Regions from separate parts of the Clostridium sp. LXY-7 genome, predicted to be linked through region 2. Evidence: a T-box and tRNA genes for the amino acid it is inferred to sense, from the RefSeq annotation. Region 2 holds a T-box; the other holds one or more tRNA genes.
The links. The T-box of region 2 lies ahead of argS (arginine--tRNA ligase). A T-box ahead of a tRNA ligase gene usually reads a tRNA of that ligase, here a tRNA-Arg.

Region 1 (8,556 bases), on a different contig from region 2:
AATAGAAACTGAGAGCATAAGTGCAGGGATTGAAGAAACAGCGGCTACGTCTGAAGAAATTGCTGCATCTTCAAATAATATGATAACTAGTGTTAGTAAAATAGCTGATGAGGCATCTAATGGATATAAAATTACGGAGGGAATATTAACAAGGGCTCAAAGTATAAAGGAGTATTCCTTACAATCAAAAGAACAAGCTGAAGATATATATGGAACTGTTAAAATTGAACTAGAATCAGCAATTAATAGTTCTAAAGAAGTTAAGGAAATTCATAAGTTAGCCGATTCAATATTAAAGATAACTAATCAAACCAACCTATTAGCGCTAAATGCTGCAATAGAAGCTGCCAGGGCTGGAGAAGCTGGAAGAGGTTTTGCTGTAGTTGCTGATGAAGTAAGAAAGTTAGCAGAAGAATCGGGAAAAACAGCTGGTGGGATTCAAAATATTGTTAAGGTAGTTGACACTTCTGTAAATAATTTGGCATTAAATGCACAAAAAATGATAGATTTTATGGAAAAGCAAGTAATAAAAGATTATGATGGAACTATAGCTAATGGAAAACAATATGAAGCTGATGCCTATAAATTTAATGAGTTTATGAATGAATTTAATGAGGAAGCTAAGATATTAAGGGATAATATAGATAGCATAGTTTCAGCGTTAGATGGCGTAGCGATAACTATGTCTGAGAGTGCATCAGGAGTATCTATTATCACATCAAGTTCTATGAATATGGCTACTAATATTAGTGAAATAAAGAATTCAGTAGAGGAGAGCAATGGAACAGCTCAGGAGCTTGATAATATTATAAATAAATTTAAATTGTGATAGGAATAAAATAAGGAGTGAGAATTTAGATTCTCACTCCTATTTTTTCGCCTAAACGTACAGAGGACTCTATTCCATTGTTACTATTAATAATTATATCATCATCTATTTTTATAATATCCTTTTTAAAAAATAGCATTACTGTAGAGCCACCAAACTTAAAGAAGCCCTTTTCATCACCTCTATTTATAGGATGATTCTCTTCATAAGTTTGAATTATAGAACCTACAAAAGTAGCTCCAATTTCCACATATAATACAGCATCAAAATTATCACTTTTAAAAACACTATATTCACGTTTATTTTCACAAAATATCTTACCTATCTGTGATAGGGCAATTGGATTTACTGAAAAATAACTTCCTTTAATATAATGAGTTTTATAACAAAATCCAGAGTCTATAAAATGAAATCTATGGTAGTCGGTAGGACAGAGTCTGAAAATTAAGCAACATCCATTTTTATAATCATTTGATAACTCTTTATTATTGATTAGATCTTCTAATTTATATTCAAAGCCTTTAACTTTAAAGGTTGAATTTTCATCTATATTTTCTATAGCTAATAACTTACTATCGCAGGGAGATATTAAATTAGTTTTCTCATAACATATATTTCGGCCATTATGCTTTAGTTTTCTATAGAAAAAATCATTAAAAGAAGAGTATTCAGTTAATTCTTTCTCAAACTGATTTATATCTATGTTGAAATTTTTCACAAATTTTTTAATAAATAATCTACTGATAGAAGTATCACAAAGTTTTCCATATAAAGTAGAAAGTATTTTCCTTTTAATTATAAGATTTAATAATCCTTTTCCTAAAGATGTATTATAGATAGCTCCAATAACTTTACCACCAGCTATATTTTCTACTTCATGAGTTCCATTCTGTCGATTGAAATACTTTATCATTTTTTCCTCCTAAAAGTTAATATAATAATATATTATTATTATAACACATTATATATTAAAAAAGTTCACCACAGATGTGGTGAACTTCTATATATATCTATATTACATCGCTATTATTAAGTTTTCTCATATCATCATTAGATGGTTTTTCACTTCTATTTTTGAAGAAATCCTCAGCTATTTGAGGGAAAGCTAAATAAGAAAGAATATCTTCATCTCTTGTGATAGTATCCTTTAGAATTTCTTTGGTTTTTTTGAATGCAGGCTCTAAGCTATCTGCAAATCTTCCAGTAATAGGAGTATCGTTACCAAGAGCTTTCTTTAGAACTTCTTCATTAATCTTACCAGGAGCTTTACCGTATTCTCCCTTACAATAAGCTTTAACTTCTTTTAATACCATCTTGTATCTTTCACCAGTTAAAACATTTACTGTAGCTTGAGTTCCTACCATTTGACTCATAGGAGTTACAAGTGGTGGATATCCTAAATCTTCCCTTACTTTTGGAACTTCAGCTAAAACAGCATCAAGTTTGTCTATAGAGTTTTGACTTTTTAACTGAGAAATCATATTTGATAACATTCCACCAGGAATTTGATTTGTTAAACCTTCTGGTTGAGGAGTTAATACCTTTGGATCTAATAATCCTGATTTTAAAACTTCATTTCTAACAGGTTTAAAGAAATCATTTATATGTGTTAATTTATCTATATCAAGATTAGTATCAAATCCAGCTGAAGTTAATGCTTGATGCATAGTTTCAGTTGGAGGTTGAGCTGTACCGCTTGAGAATGATGAAATAGCACAATCAATTCCATCTACCCCAGCTTCAGCAGCCTTATAATAAGTCATTTCAGCAAGACCATTTGTGCTATGAGAGTGAAGGATAACTGGTATTTTTACAGTCTCTTTTATACCTTTAACTAAATCATAAGCTATATTAGGCATTAAAAGTCCAGCCATATCTTTTATACATATTGAATGAGCTCCCATATCTTCCAATTGTTTAGCTAAATTAGTATAATTATTTACATCATGAATAGGACTAACAGTATAAACTATACAGCCTTGAGCATGGGCACCTTGCTTTATAGTTTCATCCATAGCTACCTTAATGTTATCGAAGTCATTTAAAGCATCAAATATTCTAATTATATCCATACCATAGTAAACAGACATTTTTATAAATTCTCTAACTACATCATCAGGATAATGCTTATATCCTAGAATATTCTGACCTCTTAGTAGCATTTGAAGAGGGGTTTTCTTAACTATGCTTTTAATATTCTTCAATCTTTCCCATGGATCTTCATTTAAATATCTTAGACAAGAGTCAAAAGTTGCTCCACCCCAACATTCTAACGAATAATATCCTGCATTATCTAACTCTTTAAGAATAGGTGCAAATTCCTCATAAGGCATTCTTGTAGCAATTAATGACTGGTTTGCATCCCTAAGTACTGTCTCGGTTATATGGATTTTTTTCATTAAAATCACCTCTGAAATTTTTGTTGCAAAATAATAATATATTAACATTTTAACATAAAAATAAATGTAATTGTGCAATAAATCATTTATTTTTCAGAAAGTTTAAGAAAAGAACATCGAAAATACACATTAATACTGTTAACATACCCCAAATAATAAAAATTAAATATGTAAATAAAATAATTCAAACTATATTCTCAGAAATTTAAATTATGTAGATATTGACGATTGACTAATAAATAATTATAATATTGATTATAGACTTGCGCCCGTAGCTCAGCAGGATAGAGCATCCCCCTCCTAAGGGGAAGGCCGGAGGTTCGACTCCTCTCGTGCGCACCAAACTTAGTAAGGCCTAGCTTTGCTAAGTTTTTTTTAATCATTTTCAGAACTTTAATAGAGGTATAAAATATGAATGAGTATTTTATGAGTATGGCGATACAAGAAGCAAAAATTGCAGGAAATAAAGGCGAGGTCCCTGTTGGAGCTATAATAGTAAGAAATAATAAAATTATATCAAGGGGACATAATATAAAGGAAGATACTAATGATCCTACCGATCATGCTGAAATTATAGCTATAAGAAGTGCTAGTAAAAAACTTAAATCATGGAGATTGAATGATTGTGATATGTATGTGACTTTAGAACCGTGTCCAATGTGCGCAGGAGCCATAGTACAGAGTAGAATTAAAACATTATACATTGGAACCTTTGATCCAAAAGCAGGTGCATGTGGTTCAGTTTTAAATGTGGTTCAAAATTATAATTTTAATCATTGGGTAAATGTAAAATGGTTATATGATGAACAGTGTAGTGGTATTATAAAGGAGTTTTTTAAAAGTAGAAGAAGAGGAGGAAATTCAAGTGGAGAATAATGTAAACGAAGAGATAATGGATAAACTTACAAAGGTTTGTATATGTAAAGCAATATCTAGAGCTACAATAAAGAAAGCTATAAAAGATGGAGCTAAAACTGTAGAAGAGGTAAATAAAGTTACTGGCAGTGGTAGTGGTGGATGTAAAGGAAACAGATGTAGATGCAAAATTGAAGATTTAATAAAGAATAATTAATAAATATATAGGACTTAATTAGATGTAAGGAGGGGGATTTATGGATCCAATAGCTATAACTATATTTGGTATAGATGTTATGTGGTATGGCGTAATAATTTCATCAGGAGTAATAGTGGCATTGTTATTAAGTCAATATACTTCTAAATTAAAGGGAATAAGTTATGATGAAGTTTTAAATATATTCTTAATTGCATTTCCACTAGCAATAATAGGTGCTAGACTGTACTATGTAATCTTTGAATTTAATAATTATTATAAAGATAATTTGAATGATATATTTAATATAAGACAAGGTGGATTAGCTATTCATGGTGGATTAATCGCAGCAGTATTAGTAGTATATATATATGCTAAGAAAAAGAAGTTTAAATTAGGGGATTTGATGGATTTAGCTGTACCATGTATTATTTTAGCTCAGGCTATAGGAAGATGGGGAAACTTTTTTAATAAAGAAGCTCATGGAGGACCTGTTAGTGCTGAATTTATTAGCAAGTTTCCACAATTTATACAAGATGGGATGCTTATTAATGGAACATACTATCATCCAACATTTTTATATGAAAGCATTTGGAACTTGATTGTATTTGTAATATTATTCTATATGCTGCATAAAGTAAAAGAGAGTGGCGTAGTATTTTTAACTTATATAGGACTATATTCTTTAGGTAGATTTTTTATAGAAGGACTTAGAACAGATAGTCTTATGATGTTTGGACTTAGAACAGCGCAAATAATAAGTTTTATTGGAATAGTAATCTGGATTGTAGGAATAGCAATTATTTATAGTAAGAAGAAAAATTGTAAATGATTTTAATAGTAAGATGTTTAGAAAAATTTAATGGTAAATTATGAAAAAATAATTTTCTTAGTCAAAGGGAAGTGTCCATAGAGGAGAAGGCTTTGTTTTAGAAATATATCAATGTCTATGTCTATGTAACATTTCCTTTAATAAAAACATTGAGTGTTCCTTTGTTAAAAGTTTCCTCTTGAAAGATATATAAAACAATAGTATAATAAGTAATACATGAAAATTTAATATGGAGAGATGTCCGAGTGGCTTAAGGAGCACGCCTGGAACGCGTGTGTAGGGGAAACTCTACCGAGGGTTCAAATCCCTCTTTCTCCGCCATGGTCGTACTAGATGGGGAGTTAGCGGTGCCCTGTAACCTGCAACCCGCTACAGCAGGATTGAATTCCTTGCCTAGGTATTGATTTGTATGGTCTGACCTATATAAGTGGCGTTGAGAACTGGGTCCCACGCAATGGAAACTCATGAACCTCGTCAGGTCCGGAAGGAAGCAGCGATAAGTGAAATTTTCCATGTGCCGTGGAAAAACCTGGTTTGAGTTAACTGTATAGGTAACGCATATAAATCAACTATCGAAGCAAGGTGTACGGCTTGCAATTTTCAGAAAAGATGTTTAAATACATCTTTTTTTTTATAAAATTATAGATATAAGTATATAAAACTATATGAAAAGCAAGAATTTCATATATAATATATTGTAGGAATTATATTATAAAAGGAGGTGAGAGGAGTGGCATATAAAGCATTATATAGAGAATGGAGACCTAGAAACTTTAAGGATGTAGTTGGTCAAAAACATGTAACTACTACATTACGTAATGCCATAAGTAGTAATAGAATAGCTCACGCATATTTATTATGCGGTACTAGAGGAACTGGAAAAACCTCAACAGCCAAAATTTTAGCAAAAGCAATAAATTGTTTAAATCCCCAAGATGGAGAACCATGTAACGAATGTGAAATGTGTTTAAAAATAAATAATGGAACAGCAATAGATGTAACAGAATTAGATGCAGCCTCTCATAATAGCGTAGATAATATTAGAGATATTATAGAAGAGGTACAATATCCACCACAAGAGGCTAAGTACAAGGTATACATCATAGATGAGGTTCATATGCTTTCCATAGGAGCTGTTAACGCATTTCTAAAGACATTAGAAGAGCCTCCAAGTAGAGTAATATTTATTTTAGCTACTACAGATCCACAAAAATTACCTATAACTATACTTTCTAGATGTCAAAGGTTTGATTTTAAGAGAATTAATAGTGATGATATTTTTTATAGATTAAAACAAATAACAGATAGCCTAAATAAAGATATAGATGAAGAGAGTTTAAGACTACTATCAAGAATCTGCGATGGAGCTATGAGGGACGCCGTATCTATATTAGATCAAGCAATTGCCATCGACGATAAGGTAGCTTATGAAAACTTAATTGATATGTTAGGGATAACTACTAACTATAGTTTAATACAGATCGTAGATAATGTTATCAATAAAAGAACTGAGGATGCTATTAAATTAGTCAATAAAATAATAAATGATGGTAAAGACGTAAATCTTTTAATAAGAGATTTAATTACTCATATGAGAAACCTTTTAATGGTAAATGTAAGTAATAATCCAGAGGATGTACTGGATATGTCCCTTGAGAATATTGAAAATATAAAAGAACAAAGTAAAAATATAAGAGTAGAAGAAATAATGAGATACATCAATATTCTTCAAGATGCAGAAAATTCTTCAAAGGTAGCTAAGCAAGGAAGAATATATTTAGAGTTAGCTTTAATAAAAATGTGTAAAATACAATATGATACGTCTATAGAGACTATACTGAATAGATTGAATAAGTTAGAGGAAAATATAGCTTCAGGTAGAGTATCAGTGAAAAGTACAAAAAATCAAATTAATGAGATTAAACCACTCATTATGGAAGATACTAAAACTAAAGTTGATGTTAACAAAATTCAGGAAAAAGCTTATAATAAAAGTGAAGAGAACTTTGAAAACATGGATAGCAAATTAACACTAGATCATGTAAAAAAGGCATTTAAAGATATTCAAAATGTATTAAAAAATAAAAACAATGTAGTACTATCTACTATGCTAAGTATGGGACATATACAATCTTGTAGCAATGGTATAATTACAATTTCTTTTGATAAAAATTTCAACTTTCATAAAAATAGATTAGAAAAGGAAGAGCATAAAAAGATAGTGAATGAGACATTCTCAGAAGTCTTAAAGGAAAAAGTTATAATAAACTACACTATAGAAAATGAAGATATAGAGGAAAAAATATCTAAAGAGGATATACTTACGGAAGTATTTCCAGAGGAATTAATAGAGATATGCGAGGAATAAGATAAAATTTATATTAAATTAAGCACAAAATTGGTTACATTATATAAAATTATTATATATACTATTATAGTAAAACATATTTTCTAAGGAGGTATTAGTAATGGCAAAAGGCGGATTTCCAGGAATGGGTGGAAATATGAATAGTTTATTAAAGCAAGCACAAAAATTTCAAAAGCAAATGGAGGATATGCAAAAAGAGTTAGAAACTAAGACTTATGAGGCATCAGTTGGCGGTGGAGCAGTAACTGTTACTGTTACTGGAAAAAAATTAGTAACAGATATATCTATTAAGCCAGAGGTTGTAGATCCAGATGATGTTGAAATGTTACAAGATTTAGTATTAACTGCTATTAATGAAGCTTTAAAAAAGGCTGAAGAAGATACTAGTAATACAATGGGTAAATTAACTGGTGGATTAAATATGCCAGGTATGTTTTAATTAATCAATTCTATTTAAAAGAATTGAACAGAGGTGACAAATTTGGATTTTTATCCTGTAGCTATAGAGAGACTCATAGAAGAATTTGGGAAATTACCGGGTATAGGTAGCAAAACAGCTCAAAGATTAACATTACATGTATTAAATCTTCCTCAAGATGAGGTAGAGGAATTTGCTAAAGCACTAATGAAGGCAAGAGGAACTATTAAATATTGCTCAGTATGTGGAAATTTCACTGACAGTAATCCATGTTCTATATGTTCAAATCCAAATCGTGATAAGAGTACTATATGCGTAGTAGAGCAACCTAAAGATATAATGACTATGGAAAAAGTTAGAGAATTCAATGGGGTATATCATGTTTTACATGGTACTATATCACCTATGAATGGAAGAGGACCGGATGATATAAAATTAAAAGAGCTTATTACAAGGGTAAATGATGATTTGAAAGAAATAATTGTGGCTACAAATCCTAACATAGAAGGTGAAGCTACAGCTATGTATATTTCAAAAATATTAAAACCTTTTGGCGTAAAAGTTACAAGAATAGCCCATGGAGTTCCTGTAGGCGGAGATTTAGAATATGCAGATGAGGTTACTTTATCTAAAGCTTTAGAAGGAAGAAAAGAAATATA
Region 2 (8,556 bases):
TAAAATATCTTCGTATTATTTCTTGTCTAGAAGCTTCCTTAACTATTTCGTCATCAACTATTCCAAACCCTACTCTATTAACTCCCATATCTGTTGGTGATTTATAAATAGCGTCTTTTCCTGTTATTTTTTCTATTATTCTCTTAAGTAGTGGAAAGCTTTCAATATCCCTATTATAATTTATAGCTACCTTATCATAGGCATCAAAATGGAAAGAATCAATCATATTAACATCCTTTAAATCTACTGTAGCTGACTCATAAGCTATGTTTAGTGGATGTTTTAGTGGTACATTCCATACTGGGAAAGTTTCAAATTTAGAATATCCTGCTACATTTCCTCTTCTATATTCATGATAAAGCTGTGAAAGACACGTAGCTAACTTTCCACTTCCTGGGCCTGGTGCCGTTACAACAACTATAGGCTTAGTAGTTTCTATATAAGGATTTTTTCCGTATCCCTCATCACTTACGATAGTATCTACATCAGTTGGGTACCCTTTAGTAGCTTTATGTTTATATACTTTTATTCCTCTACGTTCAAGCTTATTTATAAATACTGTGGTGGCTGGTTGACCATCATATCTAGTTATTACAACACTATTCACATCTAAATCATAATTTCTAAAATCATCTATTAATCTTAGTACTTCCATATCATATGTGATGCCAAAATCTCCTCTTATCTTGTTTCTCTCAATATCTCCTGCATACACACAAATTACCACTTCTACTTTTTCTTTCAATCTATGTAGTAACTTTATCTTTGCATCCTCATCAAATCCAGGTAATACTCTCTTAGCATGCAAATCACATAAAAGTTTTCCACCAAACTCTAAATATAACTTATCATAGTTATTAACTCTTTCTAAAATATACTTTGATTGTTCTTCAATATACTTCTTATGATCAAATCCTATTTTCATTTTTTCGCCTCACTAAATTAAACAAATTTTAATCTTATTTTTCCTATTATCACATTTTTCTATTATCACATATTTCTATTTTAAAGTAAAATGTAATTCTTTCTATTATATTGGTTATGATTATTCCTAACCCTTACACATCAGTAAAGTTCACCTTTATAAAATAATTAAAAGTTTTATATTAAACAATCTCTACTTCACAAGAAAATTACCCACAACCTTCAATAGTTATGGGTAATCATTAAATTACTCTGTTTACTTATCTGTTATGTTAAGTTTATTTGACAAAGTTTTTTTATAAAAAATAGTAAAGCAGGTCACCGTTACAAGTACTGCTATAATATCTGATATTGGCTCTGCTAGTAATACTCCAAATAGCTTATTTTCAGCTTGGAATAAATTAGGCAATACAAATATTAAAGGTACTAATAGTACTATCTTTCTTAACAAGGCAAGCATCAAGGATATTTTTGCTTGACCTAGTGCAAGGAAGGTTTGTTGACATGCAATTTGAGCTCCAAAGAAAAGTATTCCTGCAAAGTATATTCTTATACTCCAGGCTGTAATTTCTACTAGTTCAGGCTTATTATTAAATATTCCTACAAAAGCCTCTGGGAATAACATAAGTGCACTACCCATTAATAAAGTATATGATATACAGCATATAAGCTGCAATTTAAAAGCACTCTTAACTCTATCTATACTCTTGGCACCATAGTTATAGCTGATAATAGGTTGTGCTCCTTGACTTAATCCCATAAGTGGAAGCAATATTATCTGCATAATACTACTCATTATAGTCATAGCACCTACCGCTAAATCTCCGCCATATTTACTTAATTGAGTATTTAAAGATATAAGTACTAGACTTTCAGTACCCTGCATTATAAAAGGCGATACACCTAATGCCATAACTGGTAAAATAATTTTTAAGTTTGGAGTTAAATATTTCTTTCTAATTTTAAGTATGCTTTTCTTTCCAAATAGGAAAAGTAATACCCATAGAGCTGAAACCATTTGAGCAGTTATGGTTGCTAAGGCTGCTCCTTTAACCCCCATATCAAAGCCAAATATAAGTATAGGGTCAAGAACAATATTTATTACTGCCCCTATCATTACAGTAAACATACCCATTTTAGCAAAACCTTGTGTATTTATGAATGGATTCATTCCTAGAGCTATTTGAACAAACACTGTTCCTATAACATAAAGTGTTAAATAATCATTTGCATATCCAATGGTAGCATTACTAGCTCCAAAAGCCCATAAAATTGGCTCTTTAAATATTAAAAATACAATAGTTAGGATTACACCTATTATTATTAACATAGAAAAGCTATTGCTTATTATTCTCTCTGCGCCATCATTATCCTTTTCTCCCATTTTCATAGCACATAATGGAGCTCCCCCCATACCTATAAGTGCACTGAAAGCTGAAATTATCATAATGATTGGAAACGCCACTCCTACGCCGGCCATAGCAACTTCTCCATTTGGCATTCTTCCAATAAATATCCTATCTACAATGTTATATAATACATTAACTAGTTGTGCTATTATTGCTGGGGTAGCTAATTTAAATAATAATTTCCCTATATTTTCTTTCCCTAAGTCCGTGGAAACATTCGACACAATATCCTCCCCCTCAAATTTCATTTCTAATTATTAAACATATATTATTGCTACAATATAACATGATACTATATTAAACGGTATTTATTAACATAAAAATTCTTACCATTATTAATAAAGTAATAACCTTCTATAAATATATAATAAACAAAGGCACTGCGCTAAACAGTACCTTCATATATTACATCCTATCTGGGCATTCCATTCCTAATAAATCTAGAGATGTTTCTAATACTTTTAGAGTTAAAGTAATTAAATTTAACCACGAAATTTTCTTTTCTGTACTCTCTTCAGCTAATATCTTGTTCTCATGGTAGAATCTATTAAACATGTTTGAAACATCATAAATATATTCACATAACTTATTAGGAGCTTTTTCTTTAAAGCTTATCTCTACTATATCATTAAACTTAGATAATGCTAGCATTAAATCTCTTTCTACTTGACTATTTGGACTTATTATACTCTTATTATATTCTCCAAGTTCCTCTTTAGCCTTCTTAAGTATTGATTTAATCCTAACCATTGTATATAGAATATATGGTCCTGTATTTCCCTCAAAGGATGAGAATTTTTCCATATCAAATATATAATCCTTAGTCACTATATTTGATAAATCACCATATTTTAAAGCTGCCAATCCAACTTTTCTTGCTATCTCTTCTCTCTCTTCATTGCTTATCGCTTCATTATCTTTTAGTTTATCTCTTACATTATCTTTAATAATAGCTATTAAATCTTGGAGTCTCATTACTCCGCCATCTCTTGTTTTAAATGGTTTTCCATCCTTACCATTCATAGTTCCAAAGCCTATAAATTGAAGATTTACATCTTCTCCTGTAATTTTAGTCTTCTTCGCACATCTAAATACTTGATCAAAGTGAAGTCCTTGTCTTTTATCAACTACATATACTATTTCTTGTGGTTTATAGTCTTCAATTCTTTGCCATATAGTTGCTAAATCTGTTGTACCATAAAGAGCTGCTCCATCTGATTTCAATATTATAATTGGAGGAATCTGCGCCTTATCTGTTTCTTTTTCTACATCTACTACTAATGCACCTTCACTTCTATAAGTGTAGTTCCCCTTATTTAAATAATCTACCAGTGGCTCAATATACTCTTGACAGTCACTTTCACCTTTCCACAAATCAAATTCTACGTTTAAATTTCCATAGTTTTTCTTCAAGTCAGCTACAGATACATTAACTATATGCTTCCAAAGAGCTCTATATCCTCTTTTTCCATTCTGAAGTTCTACTGTAACCTTCTTAGCTTCCTCCATTGCAGCTTCATCTCTCTTTGCAAGAGCACTTGCTGCTGGATATATCTCTTCTAATTCATCAATGGTGAATGGAGCTTCCTCTGGATATGCTCCAGTAAAACTATCATCAAAGTAAGGAAGTTCTGGTTGTCTTCTATTTACTTCTGAAATAACCATACCTATTTGCAATCCCCAGTCACCTAGATGAACATCACCAATTACCTTATGACCTAAGAATCTAGAAATTCTCTTTATACTCTCTCCTATGATTGCTGCACGTAAATGACCTACATGAAGTGGTTTAGCTATATTAGCTCCACCATAGTCCACCACTATAGTCATTGGGTTTTCAGCCTCTGAACAACCTAACTTCACATCTTCATACATATTACTTATATATTTAGCAATAAAGCTATCTTTAACTGTCATATTTATAAATCCTGGTGGTGCTACTTCTACTTTTTCAAATATTTCTTCTAATTTTAACTCTTCTAATACATGATTTGCTATGGCTATTGGTGCCTTTTTATATTTTTTAGCTGCTGGTAATGCTCCATTACATTGAAATTGACATAAATCTGGACGATTTGATACGCTAACATTACCATATTCTCTATCATATCCACACTTTTCAAATTTATCTTGAATTGTGCTACTTAACAAGTTTATCAATTTTTCCATATACATAACCTCCTACAAATTTAATATATCACCTTCGGTATCTGAGATAAAATGACTATTTGCTCTTTAAAATCTCTGAAATAATAAAAATCCGTCTCTTAAATAATAAGAGACGGATATAATTCCGCGGTACCACTCAAATTGACTTATTAAAAGTCCACTCAAAACTTTAACGTAGTTAACGTCTAGCCCTTACTCAATAGCTCGGGTAGATTCTCAAAGTTCCTCTTCTCCAATGCTTTTCTTGCAAGACTTCCACTCTACTCTTGCTCGCTGTAAGAAAACTCAAAGGATACTCTTCTTTTCATAGAATTTTCATTTTATCAATTATTAACATTATATGTAACCATCTCAGATTTGTCAATATCTATTACCCTCTAGTCTTTTTATTCTTATCCTTATCTCCGTTAAATATTCTTTTTCCTTTAACAATTAATTCGTCAAATAATGTACATTCATAGGACAGATCTACTACTTTATAGCCCTCTCTCCAATAGATTCCATTTTAAGTCTTGGAAAGCCAGTAGCTATAGCTATCAGTCCAAATATGCCCATAAGCATTGGATAATGCACATATTTCAATATTTCTATTGGCGATATAGCAGCTAATCCAGCTGCTGATAATAATTGTGCTCCGTAGGGAATAAGCCCTTGTACACAAGAGGCAAATATATCTAATATACTTGCTATTCTTCTAGAATCAATTTCATATTTATCACCTATATTTTTTGCAAGAGGGCCAGCCATCACTATAGCTATAGTATTATTTGCAGTGCACAGATCAATAATACTCACTAAACCTGCAATGCCAAGTTCTGCCCCTTTCTTAGTCTTAATCTTAGAAGTAATAAAGTTAAGAAGAAAATCTATTCCTCCATTAAATTTAATAAGTTCTAGGGTACCACCTACCACTATGGATAACATAGCTAAATCCTCCATACCCATCATGCCTTGAGCTGCTGCATTCGCTGCACCAAAGAAGTCAAAAGCTCCTGTAAATATACCAATGGTTGAGGTAAATATAATCCCTCCACCAAGAAGTAAAAATACATTTATACCCATCAAAGCACCTATTAATATAAATATATAAGGCAATATTTTAATTATTTCATAGGCATATACTCCTGATATATCCACCTTATATTTGGCAGTGATTATTGTTAGTATTATTATAGCAATTATAGCTGCTGGAAGAACTATCAAGAAGTTGACCTTAAATTTGTCTCTTAATTCACATCCCTGAGTTCTCACTGCTGCAATGGTAGTATCAGAAATCATGGATAAATTATCTCCAAACATTCCACCACCTACTATAGCTCCTATAACTAATGCCACAGGTATTCCTGTCTTTTGTGCAATTCCAACTCCTATAGGCGCTAATGCAGTAATTGTACCTACAGAAGTCCCCATTGATATAGATATAAAACACGCTATAATGAATAGTCCTCCAATTAAAAGATTAGGTGGCAATAATGATAAACTTAAATTTACTGTAGATTCTACTGCTCCCATTTCCTTGGCTACATTTCCAAAAGCTCCTGCCAATATAAAAATCATACACATTAATATAATGTTAGAATTACCTGCACCTTTACAAAATATCTCTATCTTATTTGAAAAGCTCTCTTTTCTATTTAAAATAAATCCACAGCCTGCCGCTATTATAAATGCTACAAGTACAGGCATTTTATAAAAATCTCTAGTTACTAGGCCTGTACCAAGAAATAGTAACAAAAATATACCCAGTGGAAGTAGGGCTAGGGCATTTCCCTTTTTAATTTGGTCTTTCATAATGGTTCTCTAACTCCTTTGCTTTCTATATAATATCATTTCTATGTCTTACAATATTATTTTTATCTTATGTTTTCTATATTTACTTCTCAAGTATACTCAAAAATATATCTGTTAGACATGGGTCAAATTGTGTCCCTTTGCATCTCCTAATCTCCCTAATTGAATCCTCTTTGGTTCTTGCTTTACTATATACTCTATCATGAGTCATAGCATCGTAAGAATCTACTAAATTCACTATTCTTGCAGCTAATGGTATCTCTTCACCCTTAAGTCCTAATGGGTATCCCTTTCCATCCCATCTTTCATGATGACTTAATACACCTTTAGATATATGAGCTAGCTCTGGAGATGTTTTTAGTATTCTATAACCTTTTTCTGTATGTGTTTTCATAGTGGTAAATTCTTTATCCGTTAATTTTCCCGGTTTTAATAATATTTCTTCACTAATTCCTATCTTTCCTATATCATGTAGCTTAGTTACTAGCTCTAGTTCATATAATTCATCCATAGAAAGCTTTAGTGTTCTTCCTATTTGTAAAGCATAATTAATTAATCTCTCAGTATGCTTTTCTGTTTCCATATTTTTTTCTTCTAAAGACTTTTGTAGTGAAAAAACTATAGAACTTCTAACACTTCTTTCTTCCAAAAGCTTTTGTCTATATAGGTGCTCTTCTGCTTCTCTTAAACTTATATCTATATTGTCTTCTATCCGTCCCTTAACTGAACTTCCTAGTGAAATACTAAGTTCAATTAAATTAAAACTATGAGCTTTACACATTTCTATAATCTCTCTTTTAATTTCTTCGCATCTTTCTTTATTAGCATTAGGTATTAAGATTACAAATTCATCTCCACCCCATCTAAAGGCATGTCCTGATTCCTTTAGAACTATTTTTATAACATTGGAAATATCCTTTAATAGTCTATCTCCCTCTAAATGTCCAAAGGTATCATTAACAATTTTTAATCCATTTACATCCCCCATTATAACTCCTAAAGGAAGATTTTCTTCTTTATTAAGCTCTTTTAATCTTATTTCAAAGGAAGTTCTATTATTTAAACCTGTTAAAATATCTACATAACTTAAATATTTTAGAGTTTCCTCCATTTTTCTTTGCTCAGTAACATCTCTAGCCAATCCAACTATACCTAAGGTTTCACCTTTTTCATTAATTACAGGTACCTTTATACATTCTTCAAATTTTATCTCTTTATCTGACCCTATATATTTTCTCTCTATGTATTGTGGTTTACCACTTTCCATAACTTCCTTATCTTTTTTAATAAAATCTAAAGCTAATTCCTCAGACACTCCAATTTCTAAATCCGTTTTTCCTAATATGTTTTCAAAGCCCATCTCACTATAATAATCTTTCCATTTTTTGTTATACCCCAAATATCTACATTTATTATCCTTATAGAAGATAAACTCTGGCAAAGTATCTATTATAGTTCTCAATATAGTCCCCTGATACTCTAACTCTTTTTGCTTTTTATAAAGTTCACCTACATCTGTAAACAAAACTAAACCCCCCATAAGACACCTATACCTAAATACTACCTAATAATTTGTTTTTATTATGAAGTATATCATAATTTTCATGCTTCTTAAAGTATAGAGTCTAATGTTCCAGTTGACTACATTGCCCAATCTACTATATTTTTATCTTCCTTATTTAACTTTCCAAAATCTTTTTCATGTGCAAATCTTCTATAATCTATCAGCTATTCTTCAATTTATTTTTTATTAATTTAAAAATGTATACAGCTGGCAATAGTAACATACTACATGCAATAAATGCTATTCTTATTGAAAATCTACTCCCAATTAACCCTATAATTGGTCCTGTAGCTGTTTGCCCTATAGAATCAACTTGTCCTCTTATAGAAAACATGGTGGCTCTTATACTTGAATCTTTTATGCATGAATTTAACATTATATCGTATAATGGGTAAATAATATTTCTTGAAGCATTTATTAAACATAAAATAGCTATAGCTAAATATAAATTCTCTACTCTAGAAAGACCTATTAATCCTATTGCTATGAATATAATAGCTACACACAAAAAATATAATATTTGTACCTTATTTTCATGTATTTTTTTATATTCAAATATATTTATAGTAACTATATTTATAATTATAAATAATAATCTTAACACGCCAAAAAACATAGTAACACTAATTATATTAGGTAAGTTAAACTCATTTATTAAATATGGGTTCCATAATCTATCCAAGCCTTCACTATATAGCC

Region 1: it has a tRNA-Arg gene. The T-box ahead of argS (arginine--tRNA ligase) is inferred to sense a tRNA for this amino acid. The anticodon was not compared.

The regions. Positions count from the first base shown of each region.
Region 1 covers NZ_JBLLJL010000011.1:10,882-19,437, forward strand. The annotation lists gene ACI48Q_RS20470 (methyl-accepting chemotaxis protein) at 1-829, shown strand, start outside; gene ACI48Q_RS20475 (phosphatidylserine decarboxylase) at 855-1,742, opposite strand; gene ACI48Q_RS20480 (pyruvate carboxylase subunit B) at 1,840-3,228, opposite strand; tRNA gene ACI48Q_RS20485 (tRNA-Arg) at 3,494-3,570, shown strand; gene tadA (tRNA adenosine(34) deaminase TadA) at 3,640-4,104, shown strand; gene ACI48Q_RS20495 ((2Fe-2S)-binding protein) at 4,094-4,300, shown strand; gene lgt (prolipoprotein diacylglyceryl transferase) at 4,341-5,111, shown strand; tRNA gene ACI48Q_RS20505 (tRNA-Ser) at 5,343-5,432, shown strand; RNA gene ffs (signal recognition particle sRNA large type) at 5,436-5,701, shown strand; gene dnaX (DNA polymerase III subunit gamma/tau) at 5,842-7,479, shown strand; gene ACI48Q_RS20520 (YbaB/EbfC family nucleoid-associated protein) at 7,580-7,918, shown strand; gene recR (recombination mediator RecR) at 7,961-8,556, shown strand, end outside.
Region 2 covers NZ_JBLLJL010000004.1:395,431-403,986, reverse strand. The annotation lists gene ACI48Q_RS15115 (DUF1846 domain-containing protein) at 1-925, opposite strand, end outside; gene ACI48Q_RS15110 (MATE family efflux transporter) at 1,181-2,557, opposite strand; gene argS (arginine--tRNA ligase) at 2,739-4,502, opposite strand; T-box leader at 4,608-4,819, opposite strand; gene ACI48Q_RS15100 (Na+/H+ antiporter NhaC family protein) at 4,974-6,293, opposite strand; gene ACI48Q_RS15095 (HD-GYP domain-containing protein) at 6,376-7,818, opposite strand; gene ACI48Q_RS15090 (MFS transporter) at 8,018-8,556, opposite strand, start outside.